3 regions of the Aquamicrobium terrae genome follow, and region 2 is predicted to be linked to each of the others. Evidence: predicted binding sites of a transcription regulator. Region 2 holds the regulator's gene; each other region holds the start of a gene.
What was found. The regulator LexA, encoded in region 2, represses DNA repair genes until DNA is damaged. The targets are predictions, from matches to a motif close to TGTTCNNNNTGTGTTCNG.
Positions count from the first base shown of each region.

Region 1 (7,239 bases), 2.0 Mb from region 2:
CTCGCCGGCGCGGCCTATCTGGTGTGGCTCGGCATCTCGTTCTTCCGCAAGAAGGCGGAGGACGGCGCGCCGCCGCTGGCCATGCCGGCCAAGTCGACGCGGCGCGCCTTCATCGAAAGCGTGATCGTGGATGTGCTGAATCCCAAGACGGCGATCTTCTTCGTGGCCTTCCTGCCGCAGTTCATCGATCCGGCGGCCGCCCTTCCGGTATGGGCGCAGTTCCTCATCCTCGGAACCATGACCAACCTGATCTTCACCTCGGCCGACATCGCCAGCGTTCTGCTGGCGCGCAGCCTCACCGAAAGACTGTCGCGGTCGGTCTCGGCGCGCCGCCTCATGGAACGGGCGGGAGGCGCGATCCTCATCGGCCTCGGCGCGCATCTGGCGCTTCAGCGAAGCTGATCGGGGTAGTCAACGCCGATCAGATAGAGCCCGTCGGGCGGCGCCACCTGGCCACAGGCCGCCCGGTTCGCGGCCTCCAGCGCGGCCTTGAGGTCGGCCGCCGTCCACGCCCCGTCGCCGACCCGCTTCAACGAGCCGACCATGGAGCGCACCTGGTTGTGCAGGAAGGAGCGGGCCGAGGCCCTGATCTCGATCACATCGCCTAGGCGCGTGACGTCGAGCCGGTCGAGCGTGCGCACCGGGCTGTTGGCCTGGCACTGGGCGGAGCGGAAGGTGGTGAAGTCGTGGCGGCCGAGCAACAGCCTGGCCGCCTCGTCCATGGCCCCGGCGTCGAGATGCCTCGGCACCCACCACACCTTGCCCTTTTCCAGAGCCGGCGGCGCGCGGCGGTTCGAGATGCGATAGAGATAGTGCCTGCCGAGCGCCGAGAACCGGGCGTCGAAGTCATCGGCCACTTGTGCCGCCTTGAGGACGGCCACCCGTTCGCCGGCCTGCTGGAGATGGGCGTTGAGCGCATCGCGCACCGTGTCGCCGCGCCAGTCCTTGGCCAGATCGACATGGGCGACCTGCGCCGTGGCATGCACGCCGGCATCGGTGCGGCCGGCGCCACGAATGGACACCGTCTCGCCGCTCAGCTTGAAAATGGCTTCTTCGATGGCCTGCTGCACCGAAGGATGGCCGGCCTGCCGCTGCCAGCCGGCATAGGGGCCGCCGTCATATTCCAGATCGAGCCGATAGCGCGGCATGACGTCCTCAGCCGCCCGCTTCGGCGCCGAAGGCCGGCGCATAGGCCAGCCGGCCGCGCAAGGGCGCGGCGCCCCAGGCCAGCGCCATCAGTTCCTCGCACTGGAAAACGCTGTCGAACCCCGCCGCGCGGTCATGACGATAACCGAAGCGGCCGTAATAGGCGGGATCGCCCAGCACCACCGACAATGTTTCGCCCTGATCCCGCAAACACCGATGCGCCTCGACGATCAGCGCGCTGCCGATCCCCTTGCCTTGGAAATCGGGCAGGACCGCCAGCGGCGCGAGCGCGACCGCATCGATGTCCTGCTCCCCACTTTCCACGGCAAGGCGGGTGAACAGGATATGGCCGACGATGTGTCCGTCCCGCTCCGCGACCAGTTCGAGCACGGCATCGCCGGCGGCGACGAGCGCATCGACCAGATCGGCCTCGTCGGTGCGGCCGAAGGCCCGTTCCTCGACGGTGCGGATTGCGGCGCGATCCTCCGGGCGGGCGGTACGTATGGCATTCATGACAGCTTCATCCCCGTCGACAGCCGCGCCCCGCGCAAGAACTCTGGCGCAGCGACAGGGCGCGCGCCGGCCCGCTGCACCTCGGTGAGCCGTACCGCGCCGGCCCCGCAGGCAATGGTGAGACCGTCGTCGAGCACCGTGCCGGGTTCGCCGGCACCATCCGCCAGCGTCGAGCGCAGCAGCTTCAGCCGTTCGGGCTTGCCGCCCGCCTCGAACTCGCACCAGGCGCCGGGAAACGGCGACAGGCCGCGTATATGATTGTGCACGTCCCGCGCCGGCCAGCTCCAGTCGACCCGTGTTTCCGCCTTGGCGATCTTTCTGGCGTAGAGCGCGCCTTCCTGCGGCTGCGGGGTAAAGGCGAGCGTTCCGGCTTCCAGCTTCGCCAGCGCCTCCAGCATCAGCGCCGCGCAGGCCGGCATCAATTCGTCATGCAGCTCGCCGGCCGTCATGTCCGGCCCGATCGACAGCTTGCTGGTCAGCGCCACCGGGCCGGTGTCCAGCCCCTCTTCCATGCGCATGACCATGACGCCGGTTTCGGCGTCGCCGGCCATGATGGCGCGCTGGATGGGAGCGGCACCGCGCCAGCGCGGCAACAGCGAGGCATGGCCGTTGAGGCAGCCGAAGCGGGGGGCGTCCAGAATGGCGCGCGGCAACAGCAGCCCATAGGCGACGACCACCGCCACATCGGCCTGCAGCGCCCGGAAGGCCTGCTGCTCCTCGTCTCCCTTGAGCGACAGCGGCGTCGAGACGGCGATGCCCAGCCTTTCGGCCTCGCGCTGCACCGGCGACGCGGTCAGTTCCAGCCCGCGCCTTCCGGCCGCCCGCGGCGGCTGCGTGTAGACGGCGGCGACGTCATGGCCGGCTTCGGCAATGGCGCGCAGCGTGGGCACGGAAAAATCCGGCGTGCCCATGAAGACGACGCGCAAGGCCATGGTCTCAGCCGACGAGACGGCCGGCCGGCTTCTCGCGCGCCAGCTTGCGGAACTTGCGCATGACCATGTCGCGTTTCAGCTTCGAGATGTGATCGATGAACAGCACGCCGTTGAGATGGTCGATCTCGTGCTGCAGGCAGGTGGCCATCAGCCCTTCGGCAGCCATCTCCTGCGCCTTGCCGTCGCGGTCGACATATTTCACCCGCACCGTGGCCGGGCGCTCGACCTCGGCATAATATTCGGGGATCGACAGGCAGCCTTCCTCGTAAACCGAACGCTCGTCGCTGCTGTGCAGGATTTCCGGGTTGACGAAGACATGGGGGGCCGGCTCCTCGTCCTCCTTGGCAAGGTCGATCACCAGAAGCCGCAGGGGCAGGCCGACCTGGATGGCGGCAAGGCCGATGCCCGGCGCCTCATACATCGTCTCCAGCATGTCGTCGGCCAGCTTGCGCAGCGAATCGTCGACACGCTCCACCGGCCTGGACATCTGGCGCAGCAACGGATCGGGAAGGATGATGAGCGGCTTGATCGTCATTGCGCTCACCTAAGACCTCGCCGGTGCGGCGTCAACCGGGCAGATCGATATCCGTTCACGTTTTGATCTGGCCGAAGGGGGCGAATCTGTTATGGTGCGCCGATGAACGACCTGCCCGGCCCCCTCTCCCTGCCCATTATCCAGCTCGGCGCCACGACCATCACGCTCGGCCAGTTGCTGGCGTTCGGCGCCTTGCTGTTCGCCGCGCTGCTGGTGGCGATGGTCGTCGCCCTGTGGCGATCGGCCAATGCGCGCGCGGCCGCCGCGGCGGAAGCGGCCGACAATGCCCGCGACGCGGAAGCGCGCATGGCCGAGATATTGCGCAGCCAGGCCGAGATGCAGGGCCGCATGGGCGCCATCGCCGAAGTGTTCGGCTCGCGGCAGGCGGAGCTGACGCAGTCGATCGGCCAGCGCCTCGACGCCATGAGCGGGCGGCTCGGCCAGACCATCAGCGAACAGACCCGCGCCACCCACGAGAACCTCGCCAGATTGCAGGAGCGACTGGCCACCATCGACAGCGCGCAGGGCAACATACAGGCGCTGGCCGGGCAGGTGGTGCAGCTCCAGGCGATCCTTTCCAACAAGCAGACGCGCGGCGCCTTCGGCCAGTCGCGCATGGAAGCGATTGTCGCCGACGGCCTGCCGATGGGCTCCTACGAGTTCCAGGCCACGCTTTCCAACGGCAGCCGGCCGGATTGCCTGGTTAAGATGCCGAACGACGCGCCGTCGCTGGTCATCGACGCGAAATTCCCGCTCGAGGCCTGGAACGCCATTCGCGCCGCCGAAACGGCCGAGACGCAAAAGGCGGCGGCACAGGCCTTCCGCCGCGACGTCGAGGTTCATATCCGCGACATCGCCGACAAATACCTGCTGCAAGGCGAAACGCAGGACACGGCCTTCATGTTCGTGCCCTCCGAATCCGTGTTCGCCGAGATCCACGAGAATTTCGAGGCGCTGGTGCAGCGCGCGCACCGCGCGCGCATCGTCATCGTCTCGCCCTCGCTGCTGATGCTGTCGATCCAGGTTATCCAGGCCATCCTCAAGGACGCCCGCATGCGCGAGCAGGCCCACGTCATCCAGGGCGAGGTGATCCGCCTGATGGAGGATGTGAGCCGGCTGGACGAGCGGGTGCGCAAATTGCAGACCCATTTCGGGCAGGCCTCGAAGGATATCGACGACATCCTCGTCTCCAGCACCAAGGTGACGAAGCGCGGGCAGAAGATCGAGGCGCTGGAATTCGGCGGCGGCACGGCGGATGAGGCGGACGAAAAGACCGGCCCCTCGACCGCGCGCACAGCGGCTTCGAAGACCGGGCAGCTTCGGCTGCGCGTCGTCGAGGACGCCGAGTAGGCGATAACATTTTCGGATTTTGACGGAGTAGCCCTTTTACCGCCCCGCAGGGAAGACGGCCTTCGAAAGGTATCCTCACCGCAAACGGAGGGAAGTCCCGGCAGAGAAGGGGAAAATTTTCACTTGCAGCTAACGACCGCCGAACCGGCCGGCCCATGCCGGTTGGCAGCGCAACTCCCTCCCTTCATCAACTCTGATGGTTTTGATTGTCTCTGAGCCTTGCGTTGAGGGTTATGATGATCTTTCGCATGGTCGCTGCGATTGCGAGGATCGGTGGTTTTCCGTTGGCGATGAGGCGCGCGTAGAAGGCGGCGAACTCGCCTTGTCCGGCAGCGGCGCGCAAGGCCGGCATGAAGAGTGCGGTCCTGACCTGCGGTCTGCCGCCGCGCTGGCGTCGCCGGCCCCTTGCTGTGCCGCTCTCGTTGGGGTGCGGCGCGGTGCCGGCCAGCGCTGCGGCCTGTCGGCGCTGGAGATGGCCGAGCTCGGGCATCAGGGCGAGGATCGTCACGGCGCTGACCGTGCCGATGCCGTTCATGCCGGTGCAGATGGCGACGCGGTGGCGCAGGCCCGCGTTTTGCGCCACCAGCGCGGCGATCGCCCGCTCGAGCGCCGCGATCTGCCGGGTGATTGTTGCGAGCATGGCCCGAAACGAGGCGGCCATCGCCCTGGCACCGGGTGCCCGTGACCGGTTCTGCTCGGCAACCTTGAATGCGACCAGGTCGGCCCTTCGGCGCACGAGGGCCTGCATCTGCTTCTCGTCGGCGTCGGGCGCCTGCCACAAGGGCAGCTTCGTCCAGCGCTCGCGTCCATAGGCGGCCATCTGCGCGGCGTCGATGGCGTCGCTTTTGCCCAGCGTTCCGAAGGAGCGGATGAAGGCCTTGAGCCTGAGCGTGTCGGCGCGGTGGCCGGCGATGCCGGCCCTCAGGCACTCTTCCAGGAGCAGCAACTCGTAGCCGCCCGTCGGTTCGCACACGACGAGATCGGGGCGGCTGGTCCTGAGCAGCGAGCGGATGGCTGCGCGGCTGTTGGCGACAGTCGCAGCCGTGATGCCGTCATCGACGGCCAGCCGGTCCCTGGCGACATCGACACCGAGGCAGCGGACGGGCGCATGGTGCAGGAAGGTCATGACGGTGCTATCCTTTGCAGGCTTCGGATTGTTTGCGGGCGTGGTGGTGGGCCAGAGGCCCGATCAACTCTCCAAGCGGGGGTGCAAAGGCGGCAGAGACCTTGATGACGTCGGGTGTCGGCCCGATCCCGGAACCGGTCGCCTGCCGCCGAGGCTGCGGGTTTGCAGGCCCGCAGCCTCGCTGCTCAACCTACCCCATATCGATCAAACAATCCCGGAAGCCGCAGCGAAGCGGCGGCTGTCCGCGATCCATCCCGTGACGTTTGAAGGGTCCGGCATGGATTCCCGACGCTCTCAATTCGCTTCGCTCATTTCGAGGCCGGGAATGACGGGCAGACCAGATCATTTCACCTTTGAAGCGGCACCGGCGACTGGTCGGGCCGGATGGAGCTGCAAGGGTCCCTCAGGCTCCCATCCGCCGCCGCCGCAGCAAAGAAGCAAGGAAAGCTCCTTTCACGGCATCGCCGGGACCGGTCGCTCGGCCTCAAGCCCCGAACCTGATCCTGACTTGCTCCGGTGCATTGCAGTGATGCGATTGCGGCCCTTGATCCTTTTTCCGTCCGGACTTATGTCCCGAACCGTGGGGACGACCCCACCGTTTCAGGCTTGGTCCATTAGCCACTGGCACGCCCGGCTGGTATCGGCGGATTGAGGCAGGCTGAAATTCATGATCAAGGTCGGGACGACCCGCCATCGAGACGGAGCGTTCCATGCACTGGATTTTGCTGTTCATCGCCGGCCTGTTCGAAACCGGCTGGGCGATCGGCCTCAAATACACCGATGGCTTTACGAAGCCGCTGCCGACAGTTCTCACCGCGCTGTCGATGATTATAAGCGTCGTGCTGCTGGGGCTCGCGCTCAAGCATCTGCCGGTCGGCACCGGCTATGCGGTGTGGACCGGCATCGGCACGGTGGGCACGACCCTGCTCGGCATCTGGCTGCTGGGCGAGCCGGCAACCGTGGCGAGGCTCGCCTGCATCGGCCTCATCGTTGCCGGCATCATCGGCCTGAAACTGGCCGCCTGATAGCCGGTCCGTGATTCCTGCCAGTCGGCGGACGGCGAAGCGCAGCCTGTCCGGATGACGAACAGATCGGTTCCCGCGATCCCGGCCGGGATGAGAGACTGCTGCATCTCGACCGGAATTGCCATCACTGGTGATTTACGACCACGCCGGTTCCGGGCAGCGCTTCGGCCACAAATACCAAAAGACCGGTCCCCGTTCGGGGCCGGTCCTTCGGACTTACGACCATAGCGCGTTCAGCGGACGGTGAAGCCCGGCGGCATGCGGCCGCCACGGGCCTTGCGAGCGGCGTAGCGCGCGTCGCGCTTGGCCTTGCGTTCAGCCTCGAGAGCCAGTTCGGCAGCGATTCGCTCGGCTTCCTCGGCCTCGCGGATACGGGCCTGCTCGGCGGCGATACGCTCCGCCTCGGCACGCTCGGCAGCCTCGCGGGCCAGCTTTTCCTGCTTCAGGCGGGCCTTCTCGGCCTCGCGCTCGGCACGGGCGGCCAGAATGGCCTCACGCTCGGCCTTGCGGGCGAGAACGCGCGGATCGTCTTCGGCCGGACGCTGCTTGAAACGCTCGAGAAGAGCCTTCTTTGCATCACTAGCGGCATTGCGCCGCTCAAAAATGTCTTTT
Region 1 is NZ_JBRKLZ010000001.1:2,342,275-2,349,513, reverse strand. Features, by position in the region: gene ACVCNR_RS11680 (LysE family translocator) at 1-402, shown strand, start outside; gene truA (tRNA pseudouridine(38-40) synthase TruA) at 390-1,148, opposite strand; gene ACVCNR_RS11670 (GNAT family N-acetyltransferase) at 1,156-1,659, opposite strand; gene fmt (methionyl-tRNA formyltransferase) at 1,656-2,591, opposite strand; gene def (peptide deformylase) at 2,596-3,126, opposite strand; gene ACVCNR_RS11655 (DNA recombination protein RmuC) at 3,229-4,476, shown strand; gene ACVCNR_RS11650 (transposase) at 4,664-5,602, opposite strand; gene sugE (quaternary ammonium compound efflux SMR transporter SugE) at 6,313-6,627, shown strand; gene ACVCNR_RS11640 (DUF6481 family protein) at 6,861-7,239, opposite strand, start outside.
Region 1: the regulator LexA is predicted to act here: its motif matches at 3,179-3,196, upstream of ACVCNR_RS11655 (DNA recombination protein RmuC).

Region 2 (7,239 bases):
GAAGCCAGGATCGTAGGTGAAGGCGCCGGTGGTGGAGTAGAGCGCGCCTATGTCGATGACATCCGGCCCGATCGTGCCACTTCGCACATTGAGCTCGTGAGTTTTGCCGCCAAGTTCCAGTTTCGCAGTCGATCCGGTCATTGCAAACTCCTTGTCAAGTCTCATGCCCAAGCGGCAAAAAATCATCTTGCGATGCAAAATCCAACAGCACGGGAATGTTCGAAAATGCAGCCTTTATAAGGTGCCGGGCCGGTCGGCCCGCGCGCTAATGTTGCACCGCAAAACAAGCCTTTCAATGCCATTTTTTCGTCGTTGCGAACCCTAATCGATTTGATCCTGGATGCGCGCGAGACTCTCCTCGCGTCCGAGCACCTCGAGCACGTCGAACACGCCGGGCGAGGTGCTGCGGCCGGTCAGGGCGGCCCGCAGCGGTTGCGCGATCTTGCCGAGCTTCAATCCAGAAGTTTGCGCATAGTCGCGAACCGCCGCCTCGGTCGACTGGGCATTCCACTCACCAAGGCCCTGGAATCGTTCCGCAACCGCCTTGAGCACAGCCCTGGCGTCGGCGTCCAATATGGCGACCGCCTTCTCATCGAGCTGAAGGGGGCGGCTTGCCGTCAGGTAATAGGTGTTGTCAGCCAGTTCGACCAGCGTCTTGGCGCGTTCCTTCAAGCCCGGCATGGCCTTCACCAGCCGGTCTCTGGCCGGTTCGTCGAAGCGGGACGCCAGCTCCTCGCCTTCGGGCAGATAGGGCAGGGTGGCCAGCAAGGCGTCGGTCAGCCTGGCCTCATCCATGGCGCGCATGTGCACGCCGTTCAGCGCCTCCAGCTTGGCGAAATCGAAGCGCGCCGCACCCTTGTTGACGTCCTTGATGTCAAACCAGGAGATCATCTGCTCGATGGACATCACCTCGTCGTCGCCATGGCTCCAGCCGAGGCGGGCAAGATAGTTCAGCAGCGCCTCGGGCAGATAGCCCATGGCCCGATAGGCCTCGACGCCCAGCGCGCCATGGCGCTTGGACAGTTTCGCGCCGTCCGCGCCGTGGATCAGCGGGATATGCGCCATTTTCGGCACCTGCCAGCCCATGGCGTCATAGATGACGGTCTGGCGCGCCGCATTGGTCAGATGGTCGTCGCCACGGATGATATGGGTCACCTCCATGTCGTGGTCGTCCACCACCACGGCATGCATGTAGGTGGGGTTGCTATCGGAGCGCAGGATGATGAAATCGTCGAGATCCTTGTTCGGAAAGCGCACCTCGCCCTGCACGAGGTCATGCACCACGGTTTCGCCGTCGATGGGCGCCTTGATGCGGATCGCCCCCTTGGCACCTGCGGGCGCCTCGGACGGATCGCGGTCGCGCCAGCGGCCGTCATAGCGGGGTGGGCGGCCCTCGGCGCGGGCCTTCTCGCGCATCGCCTCCAGTTCCGCCGGGGTGGCATAGCAATAGTAGGCCTTGCCCAGGCGCACCAGTTCCTCGGCCACCTCGCGGTGGCGGGCAGCGCGCTGGTATTGCGAAACGGGCTCGCCCTCCCAGGTGAGGCCGAGCCAGGTCAGCCCCTCGAGGATGGCCGCGGTGGCAGCTTCGGTGGAGCGCTCCCGGTCGGTGTCCTCGATGCGCAGCAGCATCGTGCCGCCGGCGTGTTTGGCATAGAGCCAGTTGAACAACGCGGTGCGTGCGCCGCCGATATGCAGGAAACCCGTGGGCGAGGGAGCGAAGCGGGTGACGACCTTCTCAGACATTCATTTCTCGCGCGGTGGCGAAAGCCGCCCGGCGGGCTTTCGCAGTTTGCGCGTTCATGTACCATAGGAGGTCAGGGGTGCAAGGGGAGAGCCGGTGACTTTATCGTCGGCGGGCGGCAAAGACGCGGCAAACGCGCCGCTCGATGTCAGTGAGCGCAATCTTTTTGTCTTGCAGAACATGGCCCTGGCACCGGCTCCACAGGCGCCGGAACCCTCAAGCTATTCCACGCCGGCTTATTGTGATGACCCAGCATCGGCAAGCACGCCGGTGCCGCAAGTTGCGAAGCCGCTGCTCCATGGCTTTTCGGCGCGCGGGCTCTGGCAGGCTGCGATCCAGGCCTTGGTGCTGGAGCAGGAGCGGGGCGCCTGCTTCCTTCTCGTGCCGGTTTTTCTTTCCATCGGCGTGCTTGCCTATTTTTCGCTGGCCTTCGAGCCGGACTGGACGCCGCTGCTTGGCATCATTGCTGTTCTGGGGGCACTCGCCTGGGCTGCACGGCGACGCTACCTGCTTCACCTGTGCCTGCTGGCGCTGCTGCTGTGCCTTGCCGGGCTGGCTGTTTCGAAGCTGGAAACCTGGCGCATGGGAACGCGCATGCTGGGCACGGACATTACCGTGCGGCTGACGGGGCGGGTCGTGACCGTGGAGGACATGGCCAGCGGCCGCAAGCGGCTTACCATCGATGTCCTCTCCACCGAGCGCCCGAAACTGCGCTATCAGCCGCAACGCGTGCGCACTTCCGCCCGCAAGCTGCCGGCGGACATTGGCCCCGGCTCCGAAGTGACGGGGCTTGTGCGGCTTTTGCCGCCCAGCGGCCCAATTCGGCCCGACAGCTATGACACCTCCTTTGCCAGCTATTTCGGCGGCATCGGCGCCAGCGGCTTTTTCCTGTCGGGGCCTGAACTGTCGGCTGCCGCCGGCCCGGCTTCGACCGGTGCGCGTATCGGCACGGCCATCGAGCAGGCGCGGCAATCGGTTGCCGACCGGATCAGGCACAGCATCGGCGGGCCAGAGGGCGAAATCGCGGCGGCCCTGATCGTCGGCGTGCGTGCCGGCATCCCCGAAGAAATCAACGAGGCGATGCGCAAGACCGGCATCTATCACATCATTTCCATATCCGGCCTGCACATGGCGCTGGTGGCCGGCACGGTGATGGGGTTGATGCGCGGCCTGTTCGCGCTGTTTCCGGATTTCGCCTCGCGCCATCCGGTCAAGAAATATGCCGCGCTGGCGGCCCTGTTCGCCATTGTCGCCTATCTGCTGATTTCCGGCATGGTCGTTGCGGCGGTGCGTTCCTTCATCATGCTGGCGGTGATGCTGGTGGCGCTGTTGTTCGACCGAAGCGCGCTCACCATGCGCAATCTCGCCATTTCGGCAATCGTCGTCATTCTCGTCACGCCGCATGAGGTGGTGGGCCCCAGTTTCCAAATGTCGTTTGCGGCGACGGCGGCGCTGGTGGGTGCCTATGCGGCGTGGTCGGATTACCGCGCCAGCCGGCTTTCGTCCGGCATGCCGCCCAAACGCTCGCTCCCGGGTGCGCTGGCGCATCGCTTCGCGGTCATGATGGTGGGGCTGGCCGCGACCTCGGTGGTGGCGGGCGCGGCGACGACGCTTTATGCGGCGTGGCATTTCCAGCGCGTCGCACCGCTCAGCCTCGTGGCCAATCTCGCGGTCATGCCGATCGTTTCGATCATCGTCATGCCTTTTGCGGTGTTTGCCTCGCTCGCCATGCCTTTCGGCCTGGACGGCCCGCTGCTGCAGGTGATGGGCAAGGGATTGACCGTGGTGATCGTCCTGTCCGAGCGGATCGCCGACATGTCGCCGATCGATGCGGTCGGGCTGATATCCGCCGGGTCCGTGGCACTGGCGACGGTCGCGCTGGTGATTGCGACCATGACCACCACCTGGCTGCGGCTAGCCGCGTTGCCTTTCGCTGTGGCGAGCCTGGCGATATTGGGTGGGGCGCGCGCACCCGACGTGCTGATTTCGGAGGATGCGAGGCTGGTTGCCGTCGCCATGGGAAGCGACCGGATCGCGGCCAACCGGCCGCGACCGAACGTCTTTACCATCGACAATTGGAGACGGGCGCTGGACGCCGAGACTGTGCTTCGGCCGAGGCAACTGAAGGACAAGGATATAGGCGCCCTTCTTGGGGAAATCACTGCGAGTACCGACCGTTCGGGAAAAGAGGAGGGCTTCGCATGTGCCGAAAAGCTGTGTCTGGCGCGTCATCCGTCAGGCGCGCTGGTCGTACAGGCCCCGGATATGGATACGGCGCGCCGGGCATGCGCTCATGCAAGTCTCATCGTGATCGAGGATGCCACTGCACGAAATCCGTGCCGCGACCGGCGGGTAGCCGTCGTCACGCGCCGCCAGTTGGCCCAAAAGGGCGGCGCCGAAGCGTTTTTTGTGAAGGGCGACCCTGAACTGGGCGGGCAGCCGGCCGAAGTGCGCTTTGCCATCGAAGGCAGCTATCGTCCCTGGCACGACCAGCGCCGGTATTCACGGGAGGCGAGGGGCCTGCCGCCCTACGAGCGGAAAGCATCCGGCAGCAAGATGACTGCCGTTACGGAAGAAGAACTTGGCAACGTCGCGGATAAACCTGCCGGCATGGCGGAAGACATCGGGGGAGAAGCGTTCTCCGAAGAACCGGCGGAATAGCCTCCTGGAATAGACCGGCTTCAAGCCGCCAATACCTCGGCGATAACGCCTACGGAGCCGGCCCTGGTCCGGGTTGGTGCTTGCGCACAGGAAGACCGGCACCTCTCCAACTGGTTGCCGGCAATCGGAATTCACCTCAATCGCTCGTTAGAAAAAGCATCTATCTAATTGTTAAAAAATGTTTTTCCAATAGTCCATGGATCGTCATCGAATGCATCATCATCCGACACTTCATCACCAGAACAATCCGGAAGGCGGTCCCGCTTCCCCTTAAGGCGAGGCGCAAGTTCTCAGCATTCGCCCGTCGTTTGGTTGCTGTGACCTTGTTCAGTAACGGCGGATGAGCCCGACCAGTCTGCCCTGCACCTTCACCCGGTCCGGCCCGAAAATCCGGGTTTCATAGGCCGGATTGGCGGCCTCCAGCGCGATCGATGCACCCTTGCGGCGGAAGCGCTTCAAGGTGGCTTCTTCGTCATCCACCAGCGCCACCACTATGTCGCCGGGCGTTGCCGTGTTGCCGTTACGGATGATGACGGTATCGCCGTCGAATATGCCGGCCTCGATCATCGAGTCGCCCTTGACCTCCAGCGCGTAATGCTCGCCGCCGGAGAGCATTTCCGGCGGAACGGAGATGGAGTGCGTCTTGTGCTGGATGGCGTCGATCGGCACACCGGCGGCGATCCGCCCCATGACCGGAATGGAGACCGCCGCCCCGGCATCGTCGTCATTGCTGGCCAACTGTGGCCGGCGCACGTCCTTCGGCGGTTGCCCCAGGCTGCCCTGGATGACGCTGGGCGAAAACTTCCTTGCCGTGTGGAGGCCCGGCGCGATGGAATCGGGCAGGCGCAACACTTCAAGCGCTCGCGCACGATTGGGCAGGCGGCGGATGAAACCGCGCTCTTCCAACGCGGTGATGAGCCGATGGATGCCCGACTTGGAGGCAAGATCGAGCGCGTCCTTCATTTCGTCGAATGACGGCGGAATGCCACTTTCCTTCATTCTCTCATGAATGAAGAGAAGCAGTTCATGTTGCTTGCGCGTCAGCATCGGCTCCCCCGGCAGCGGCGAATCCAGAATCGGAAAACAAACCCGGAACAAACACTATCTGTTCCATTTGTGTTCCGCAACCGTTTAAAGTTTAGTGAATGGATTCAGGGTTTATAAACCCTCGCCCCGCTGCGATCGCTTGCGGTTCAGCCGAGCATCAGCACCTGGCAGGCCTCGCCGGCGTCCGATGCGGGGGCGAAGGGCGCGCGCACGATGAGGCCGCCCGAGGCGGCCAGTACGCGCAGCATGGACGAGTCCTGCAGGTCGAAGGGCGTGGCGACGAGTTCGCCGTCCAACTCGTCGATGCGGGCGCGAACATAGTCCTGGCGGCGGTCGTTGGCGGGCATTCTGGCACCGAGCCGGGCCGTACGCATGTCCTGCCGGAACGGCCTTCCGCCGAGGCGGGCAAGCAGGGGTTTCAGGAAGAGCTGCGAGCATACGAGGCTGGCGACGGGATTTCCGGGCAGGCCGATGCACCTGATGTCGCCCATCCGGCCGAACATCAGCGGCTTTCCGGGGCGCATGGCGATCTTCCAGAAGTCGAGCGTCATGCCCTCGCCGGTCAGCACCTCGTGGACGAGGTCGTGATCGCCCACCGATGCGCCGCCGAGCGTGACGATGACGTCGGCACCGGCGGCAACGGCCTTCTTCACCAGCGCGGCGATTGCATCCCTGCTGTCGGGCGCGATGCCGAGATCGAGCACCTCGGCACCTGCGGCGCGCGCCAGGGCGGCGACACCATAGGCGTTGGAGGAAATGATCTGGCCGGGTCCGAGCGTGCTGCCGGGTGCGCGCAATTCATCTCCCGTGGCGATGATCGCGACCAGCGGCCGCTTCACCACGCAAAGGCGCGGATGATTGGCGGAAGCCGCGAGCGACAGGGAACTGGGTCCAAGCAACTGGCCCTTGTCGATCAGCAGGTCGCCTTCCACGAAATCGAGCCCGGCGCCCCGGACATTGCGGCCGGCTCTCGTTGGTTCGCGCAATTCGACCATGCCGGGCGAGACGACGGTCACGTCCTCCTGGATCACGACCGTATCGGCACCGGCAGGCAGGGGCGCTCCGGTGAAGATGCGCACGCATTCGCCGGCCCCGACCGTGCCGGGGAAGGTGCCGCCGGCCGCGACTTCGCCGATCACCGAAAGCCGGTTTCCGGCCACGCCGGCGTCTGCTCCCCGGATGGCATAACCATCCATGGCGGAGGCGTCGAAAGGCGGCTGCGTGCGCAGCGCCGCCACCGGTTCGGCCAGCACCCGGCCGTAAGCCTCGTGCAGCGCCACGCTTTCGCTGGCCGACAGGGGGCGGGCGTCCTCCAGAAGACGCTCCAGCGCCGTCTCCAGCGGAACCAGCGTCATGTCATGCACCTGACTGATAGTCGCCTGATTTCCCGCCCGTCTTGGAAACCAGCCTTATCTCGGAAATCACCATGGCACGATCCACGGCCTTGGCCATGTCGTAGATGGTGAGGCAGGCGACGGAAGCCGCTGTCAACGCTTCCATTTCGACGCCGGTCTTGCCGGTCACGCGCGCCAGAGCCTGCACCCGCAGACCGGGCAGGTCAGGATCCGCCTCGATGTCCACGGACACCTTGGTCAGAAGCAGCGGATGGCAGAGCGGGATGAGTTCATGCGCCTTCTTGGCGGCCATGATGCCTGCGATGCGGGCCGTGCCCAGCACGTCGCCCTTCCTGGCATTGCCTTCGAGGATCATGGCAAGCGTGGCGGGCTGCATGCGCACGCTGCCTTCGGCGACGGCGGTGCGCACGGTTTCGGCCTTCTCCCCGACGTCGA
Region 2 is NZ_JBRKLZ010000001.1:358,076-365,314, reverse strand. Features, by position in the region: gene gltA (citrate synthase) at 1-141, opposite strand, end outside; gene gltX (glutamate--tRNA ligase) at 322-1,743, opposite strand; gene ACVCNR_RS01950 (ComEC/Rec2 family competence protein) at 2,012-4,402, shown strand; gene lexA (transcriptional repressor LexA) at 4,730-5,449, opposite strand; gene ACVCNR_RS01940 (molybdopterin molybdotransferase MoeA) at 5,596-6,804, opposite strand; gene moaC (cyclic pyranopterin monophosphate synthase MoaC) at 6,806-7,239, opposite strand, start outside.

Region 3 (7,239 bases), 3.0 Mb from region 2:
CCATTTCATCTTTCATTTCCGCTTCTCTGCAAGCAGCCGCGCGAAAGCGCGGCGGGCGCCGCAAGGTGTCGCCGCCTGCTACAGCACACGGAAATAACAATCCTTTATTTTCAACGGGCTAGCCGAAATACCCGGCCGGCGGGTTGCGGGCGGGGGCTGCTTCCTTATCCTTTCGCGGCGGCATCCGCAGGGTGCCGCACCGACGAAAATAAAGAGATAGCAAGGAGGTGGATCGGGTGGCTGACACCGAAAATATCTTCGAGGAATTGCCGGACATGGATACGTTCGGCGGCCGGTTTTCCAGGGCTCTTGATGCATGTGACCTCGATGCGCGCGGGTTCGCGCGCCGCATCGGCGTCAGGACCGCGACCGTGCGGGCCTGGGAAACCGATCGCACCATGCCGAACTTTCATCGCCTGACCAAGATCGCCGGGCTGCTCGGCGTCAGCATCGCCTGGCTGCTGCATGGCGTGGGCCAGGGCCCCAATGAATCGGGTGCCGAGGCCGAATCTCCCGAGCATGTCGGCGAGCAGCTTGCCAAGCTGAAACTGCTGCATGCCGAGACCGGGCAACTTATTTCCCGGTTGCAGGGCGACCTCGACCGCATGGCGGCGGCCGGCCGCTGACGCGGGCCGGAGACACGACGGCATCCTGAAAACTAATAGTTGTCGGCGGCGGTGTTCACGCAGGTGACAAGTCGCCGCGACTAGGCTATGCATTCGTTCGTCGGGGGCCTAACGGCCTCAACTGTTTGCGGGAGAGAACAGCGCAAGGCTGTCGCCGAAGGGGAAATCGCCCGAAATCTCTCAGGCAAAAGAACCGTAGACAGGACGACACTCTGGAAAGTCGGGGCCTAACCACCCTGCGCCGAAGGTGTAAGTGCAGCCGACAGAGTTCCGGGTGCACGAGTCTCTCAGGCTTCAGACAGAGGGGCACGGAGGACCGCCGCAGCGGTCGGTTTCGTGTTGTTCTGGAGAAGTCATGGCAGGCGATGATACAAGGCACCTACCCCTAGAAGATCTGCATCAACAGGCCGGAGCGCGTTTTGGCGCCTTTGCCGGCTGGTCCATGCCGCTGACCTATCCGGCCGGCGTCATGAAGGAACACCAGCACACCCGCGAACATGCGGGTCTGTTCGACATTTCGCATATGAAGCTGTTCGAGCTTTCCGGCGCCGGTGCCGGCGCGCTGCTCGACCGCGCCTGCCCGCTCGATTCGGCGGCGCTGCCCCTGCTTCAGTCGAAATATTCCTTCCTGCTCAACGATGAAGCCGGCATCCTCGACGACGTGATCGTCACGCGGCTGGGCGACGACCGCTTCATGCTGGTGGCCAATGCCGGCAATGCGGCGGCCGACGAGGCGCATCTGCGCAAGCTTGCCGAAGGGCTCGACGTGGCCATCAATCCGCTGGAGCGCGTCTTCCTCGCCCTTCAGGGGCCGGAAGCCGAGGCGGCCCTCAACAAGGCCGGCGTCGAGACCGGGTCGCTGTCCTTCATGCACGGCATGGAGCCGCGCGCCGACTGGTTCGTGACCCGCTCCGGCTATACGGGCGAGGACGGGTTCGAGATCGCCGCGCCGGAAAAGGATGCCCGCGCGCTGCTGGAAAAGCTGCTTGCCGACGAGCGGGTGATGTGGGTGGGCCTTGCCGCCCGCGACAGCCTGCGCCTCGAAGCCGGGCTGTGCCTGCACGGCAACGACATCACGCCCGACACCAATCCGGTCGATGCCGGACTGATGTGGGCGGTGCCGAAGAGCGTGCGCGCCGAAGGCAATTTCGTCGGTGCGGAAGCCCTGCGTGCCCTGATTGCCCGCGGCGCCGCTGAAAAACGCGTCGGCCTCAAGCCGGAAGGTCGCCAGCCTGTGCGCGTCGGCGCAGCCCTTTTCGACGCCGACGGCAATGCCGCCGGCCGTATCACCTCGGGCGGCTTCGGCCCCTCGGCCGGTCATCCGGTCGCGATGGGCTATGTCCCCGCCGCCCTGGCAGCCGTTGGAAGCAGGCTGTACGCCGACGTGCGCGGCACGAAAGTGCCGGTCGACGTGCATGCCCTGCCCTTCACTCCGCATCGCTACCGCAAAGGATAATTTCTCATGGCAACGATCTACTACACCGAAGACCACGAATGGCTGAGCGTCGAGGGCGACATCGCCACCGTTGGCATCACCGACTATGCGCAGGAACAGCTCGGCGACCTCGTCTTCGTCGAACTGCCGGAAGCCGGCAAGAGCCTGAGCAGGGGCGACACGGCCGTGGTGGTGGAATCGGTCAAGGCCGCTTCCGACGTCTATGCGCCGGTGGACGGCGAAGTGACCGAGGCGAACGAAGCGCTCACCTCCGAGCCGGCGCTGGTCAACTCCGCCGCCACCGGTGACGGCTGGCTGTGGAAGATGAAGCTTTCCGACAAGTCCCAACTCGACGGCCTCATGGATGAGGCGGCCTACAATGCCCATATAGGCTGACAGGATAACAAGATGACCACGGCACCCTACGCTTTCACGGATCGTCACATCGGCCCCGGCGACGATGACATCCGCGCCATGCTCGCCCGGATCGGCGTCCCCTCGGTCGAGGCGCTGATCGACCAGGCGGTTCCGAAATCGATCCGTCTCGACCGGCCGCTCGACCTGCCGGCTGCGGCCAGCGAAGCCGAAGCTCTGGCCGAGCTTTCGGCCACCATGTCGCGCAACACCGTCATGAAGAGCTTCATCGGTGCGGGTTATCATGGCGTGCAGGTGCCGCCGGTCATCCAGCGCAACCTGTTCGAGAACCCGGCCTGGTACACGGCTTACACGCCCTATCAAGCCGAGATCAGCCAGGGCCGTCTGGAAATGCTGTTCCATTTCCAGACACTGGTGGCCGAGCTGACCGGCCTGCCGGTCGCCTCCGCTTCGCTGCTCGACGAGGCCACGGCGGTCGCCGAGGCCGTCGGCATCGCCGTTCGCCACCATCGCGACAAGCGCACCAAGGTGGCGCTGGCCGGCGTTCCCCTGCCGCAGACGCTCGACGTGCTTCACACGCGCGCCGAACCGCTCGGCATCGAGATCGACGGCGCGACCATCGACAACAACACCGCCGCCCTCATCGTCTCCTGGCCGGACGCCAACGGCGTCTATGGCAACCACAAGGCCGCGATCGAGAAGGCGCGTGCCGCCGGCGCCGTGGTCGTCTTCGTCTCCGACCCGCTGTCGCTGACCGTCACCAGCGCACCGGCAAGCCTCGGCGCCGACATCGCCGTCGGTTCCATGCAGCGCTTCGGCGTGCCGATGGGCTTCGGCGGCCCGCACGCGGCCTACTGCGCCGTATCCGACAAGCTTACCCGCCTGATGCCCGGCCGCCTCGTCGGCCAGTCGGTCGATGCACATGGCCGTCCCGGCTATCGCCTCGCGCTTCAAACGCGCGAGCAGCACATCCGCCGCGACAAGGCGACCTCCAACATCTGCACCGCGCAGGCGCTGCTGGCCAACATGGCGGCCGCCTTCGCGATCTGGCATGGCCCGGCCGGGCTCCAGGCCATCGCTTCGCGCATCCACGCGCTGGCGAACGGGCTGGCCGAAGGCCTTGCCGCCGCAGGGGTGAAGGTTCTGGGCTCCAGCCGCTTCGATACCGTGACCGTCGAGGCAAAGGGCAAGGCCGAGGCCATTGCAGCCGAGGCTGAAAAGGGTGATCGCCTGCTGCGCGTCATCGATGCCGACCATGTCAGCATCGCCTTCGACGAGACCTCGACGGAAGCCGACCTGGAAGCCATCGCCGCCCTGTTCGGGGCCAAGGCCAAGGCATCCAGCGCCAGCAGCCTCCCCGGCAAGCCGCGCGGCAGGGAATTCCTGACCCAGCCGGTGTTCCACGAAAACCGCTCCGAAACCGACATGATGCGTTTCCTGCGCAGGCTGGCCGACAAGGACCTGGCGCTCGACCGCGCCATGATCCCGCTCGGCTCCTGCACCATGAAGCTCAACGCTGCGGCCGAAATGATGCCGGTGAGCTGGCCGAACATCGCCAACCTGCACCCGTTCGCCCCCAAGGCGCATTCGGTCGGCATCCGCGCCATGATCGACGAGCTCGAGGCGTGGCTGGCCGAGATCACCGGCTTCGATGCCGTGACCTTGCAGCCCAACGCCGGCAGCCAGGGCGAATATGCCGGCCTTTTGGCCATTCGCGGCTATCACAAGTCGCGCGGCGAAGGGCATCGCAACATCTGCCTTATCCCCTCCTCCGCGCATGGCACCAACCCGGCTTCCGCCGCCATGGCCGGCATGAGCGTGGTGGTGGTGCGCTGCACGGATGACGGCAACATCGACATCGACGACCTCAAGGCCAAGGCCGAGCAGCACGGCGCCAATCTCGCCGCGCTGATGTTCACCTATCCGTCCACGCATGGCGTGTTCGAGGAAGGCGCCAAGGACATCTGCGCCATCGTGCACGGGCACGGCGGCCAGGTCTATTTCGACGGCGCCAACCTCAACGCGCTGGTCGGGCTGGCCCGCCCGGGCGACATCGGCGCGGACGTGTGCCACATGAACCTGCACAAGACGTTCTGCATCCCGCATGGCGGGGGCGGTCCGGGCGTCGGCCCGATCGGCGTCAAGGCGCATCTGCAGCCCTACCTGCCGGGCCACGTCGTGGAAGGTTCGGAGCATGCTGTGTCGGCCGCGCCCTTCGGCAGCGCCTCGATCCTGCCCATCACCTGGATGTACATCCGCATGATGGGGCCGGATGGCCTGAAGAAGGCGACCGAGATCGCCATCCTCTCCGCCAACTACCTCGTGGCGCGGCTGGGCAACCACTATTCGGTGCTCTACCGGGGTCGCGGCGGGCGCGTGGCGCATGAGTGCATCCTCGACACCCGCGTGCTCAAGGACCGCTCGGGCATCACCGTGGACGACATCGCCAAGCGGCTGATCGACTACGGCTTCCACGCGCCGACCATGTCGTTCCCGGTGGCCGGCACGCTGATGGTCGAGCCCACAGAGTCCGAACCGAAGGCCGAGGTGGATCGCCTGTGCGAGGCGCTGATCGCCATCGCCGACGAGGCGGCGAAGGTCGAAAAGGGCGAATGGCCGGCAGACGACAATCCGCTGGTCAACGCGCCGCATACGGCGGCGGAGACGCTGGCGGGCGACTGGGCGCACCCCTATTCGCGCATGGAAGCCGCCTATCCGGCCGGCAATGCCGATACCATCGTGAAGTACTGGCCGCCGGTGTCGCGCATCGACAACGTGGCCGGCGACCGCAACCTGGTCTGCTCCTGCCCGCCGGTTTCGGCATACAGCGACGCGGCAGAGTAAACCGCCCGCAGGACATTGCAAAAATCTCGGGAGGCCGGCGTTAAAATGCCGGCCTTCTGCCTTTCCGGACGGGTCCAACCCTTGCCCCGGCGGAAAATCGCCTGTATTGCCTGCATACGCTCCCGAACAGAACCGGAACCTCGGTCGCGCCCTGCTGCAAAGCGTGGCAAACTCTCAAGTGATTCGCAGCCTCCGCTCACGGACTCGCATGGACGACAGCAACGATCTTTTCGCCCGCATCGAAGACAAGCCTCAGCCGGTGCGCACGCCATCGCGACCGGCCGACCCGCTCGTGCAGGCGGCCCGCAAGGCCGCCGCTCCCGCGCCGGCCGCTTCTCCGCCAAAGGACAGCGGCGACGGCTACAGCGCCGCCGACATCGAGGTTCTGGAGGGCCTGGAGCCGGTGCGGCGCCGGCCCGGCATGTATATCGGCGGCACCGATGAAAAGGCGCTGCATCATCTGTTCGCCGAGGTGATCGACAACTCGATGGACGAGGCCGTGGCCGGTCACGCCAGTTTCATCGAGGTCGAACTCTCGGCTGACGGGTTCCTGACCGTGACCGATAACGGCCGCGGCATTCCCGTCGACATGCATCCGAAATTCAAGCGGCCGGCGGTCGAAGTGATCATGACCACGCTGCATTCGGGCGGCAAGTTCGACTCCAAGGTCTACGAGACCTCCGGCGGCCTGCACGGCGTCGGCGTGTCCGTCGTCAACGCGCTGTCGGAGGAGCTGGAGGTCGAGATCGCCCGTGGGCGCAAGCTCTACCGCCAGCGTTTCTCGCGCGGCAAGCCGCTGGGCGAACTGGAGCATCTGGGCGACGTGCACAACCGGCGCGGCACCAGGATCCGCTTCAAGCCGGACGACCAGATTTTCGGCAAGGGCGCCAAATTCGAGCCCGCGCGCCTCTACAAGATGACGCGCTCGAAAGCCTATCTGTTCGGCGGCGTCGAAATCCGCTGGAATTGCGATCCGTCGCTCATCGGCGAGAAGGACAACACGCCGGCCAAGGCCGAGTTCCATTACCCCGGCGGCCTCAAGGACTACCTGGCCGCCTCGCTCAACGGCGATTTCCAGGTCACGCGCGAAATTTTCGCCGGCAAGACCGAGCGTCAGGGCGGCCATGGCTCCGTGGAATGGGCGGTGACCTGGTTCGGCGGCGACGGCTTCCTCAATTCCTACTGCAACACCATCCCGACCGGCGAAGGCGGCACCCACGAAACCGGCTTCCGCAACGTGCTCCTGCGCGGCCTGCGCGCCTATGCCGATCTCACCGGCAACAAGCGCGCCTCGGTCATCACTTCCGAAGACGTGATGATCTCGGCCGCCGGCATGCTGTCGGTGTTCATCCGCGAGCCGGAATTCGTTGGCCAGACCAAGGATCGCCTGGCCACCGTCGAGGCGGTGCGCATCGTCGAAAGCGCCGTGCGCGATCCGTTCGACCACTGGCTGGCGGCCAATCCGCAGGAAGCCACCAAGCTGCTCGACTGGGTGATCCAGCGCGCCGACGAGCGCGTGCGCCGCCGTCAGGAGCGCGAGGTGTCGCGCAAGACGGCCGTGCGCAAGCTGCGGCTTCCGGGCAAGCTGGCGGACTGCACGCAGAACGCGGCGGCCGGCGCGGAACTGTTCATCGTCGAGGGCGATTCGGCGGGCGGTTCGGCCAAGCAGGCGCGCGACCGCGCCAGCCAGGCGGTGCTGCCGTTGCGCGGCAAGATCCTCAACGTCGCCAGCGCCGGCCATGACAAGCTGACCGCGAACCAGACAATTTCGGACCTGATCCAGGCGCTGGGCTGCGGCACCCGCTCGAAATACCGTGAGCAAGACCTGCGCTACGACCGCGTCATCATCATGACCGACGCCGACGTCGACGGCGCGCACATCGCCTCGCTGCTCATCACCTTCTTTTATCAGGAGATGCCGCAGCTCATCAAAGGCGGTCATCTCTACATGGCGGTGCC
Region 3 is NZ_JBRKLZ010000001.1:3,366,327-3,373,565, reverse strand. Features, by position in the region: tRNA gene ACVCNR_RS16650 (tRNA-Asn) at 1-3, shown strand, start outside; gene ACVCNR_RS16645 (helix-turn-helix domain-containing protein) at 237-626, shown strand; glycine riboswitch at 745-832, shown strand; gene gcvT (glycine cleavage system aminomethyltransferase GcvT) at 982-2,082, shown strand; gene gcvH (glycine cleavage system protein GcvH) at 2,089-2,457, shown strand; gene gcvP (aminomethyl-transferring glycine dehydrogenase) at 2,470-5,280, shown strand; gene parE (DNA topoisomerase IV subunit B) at 5,489-7,239, shown strand, end outside.
Region 3: the regulator LexA is predicted to act here: its motif matches at 5,403-5,420, upstream of parE (DNA topoisomerase IV subunit B).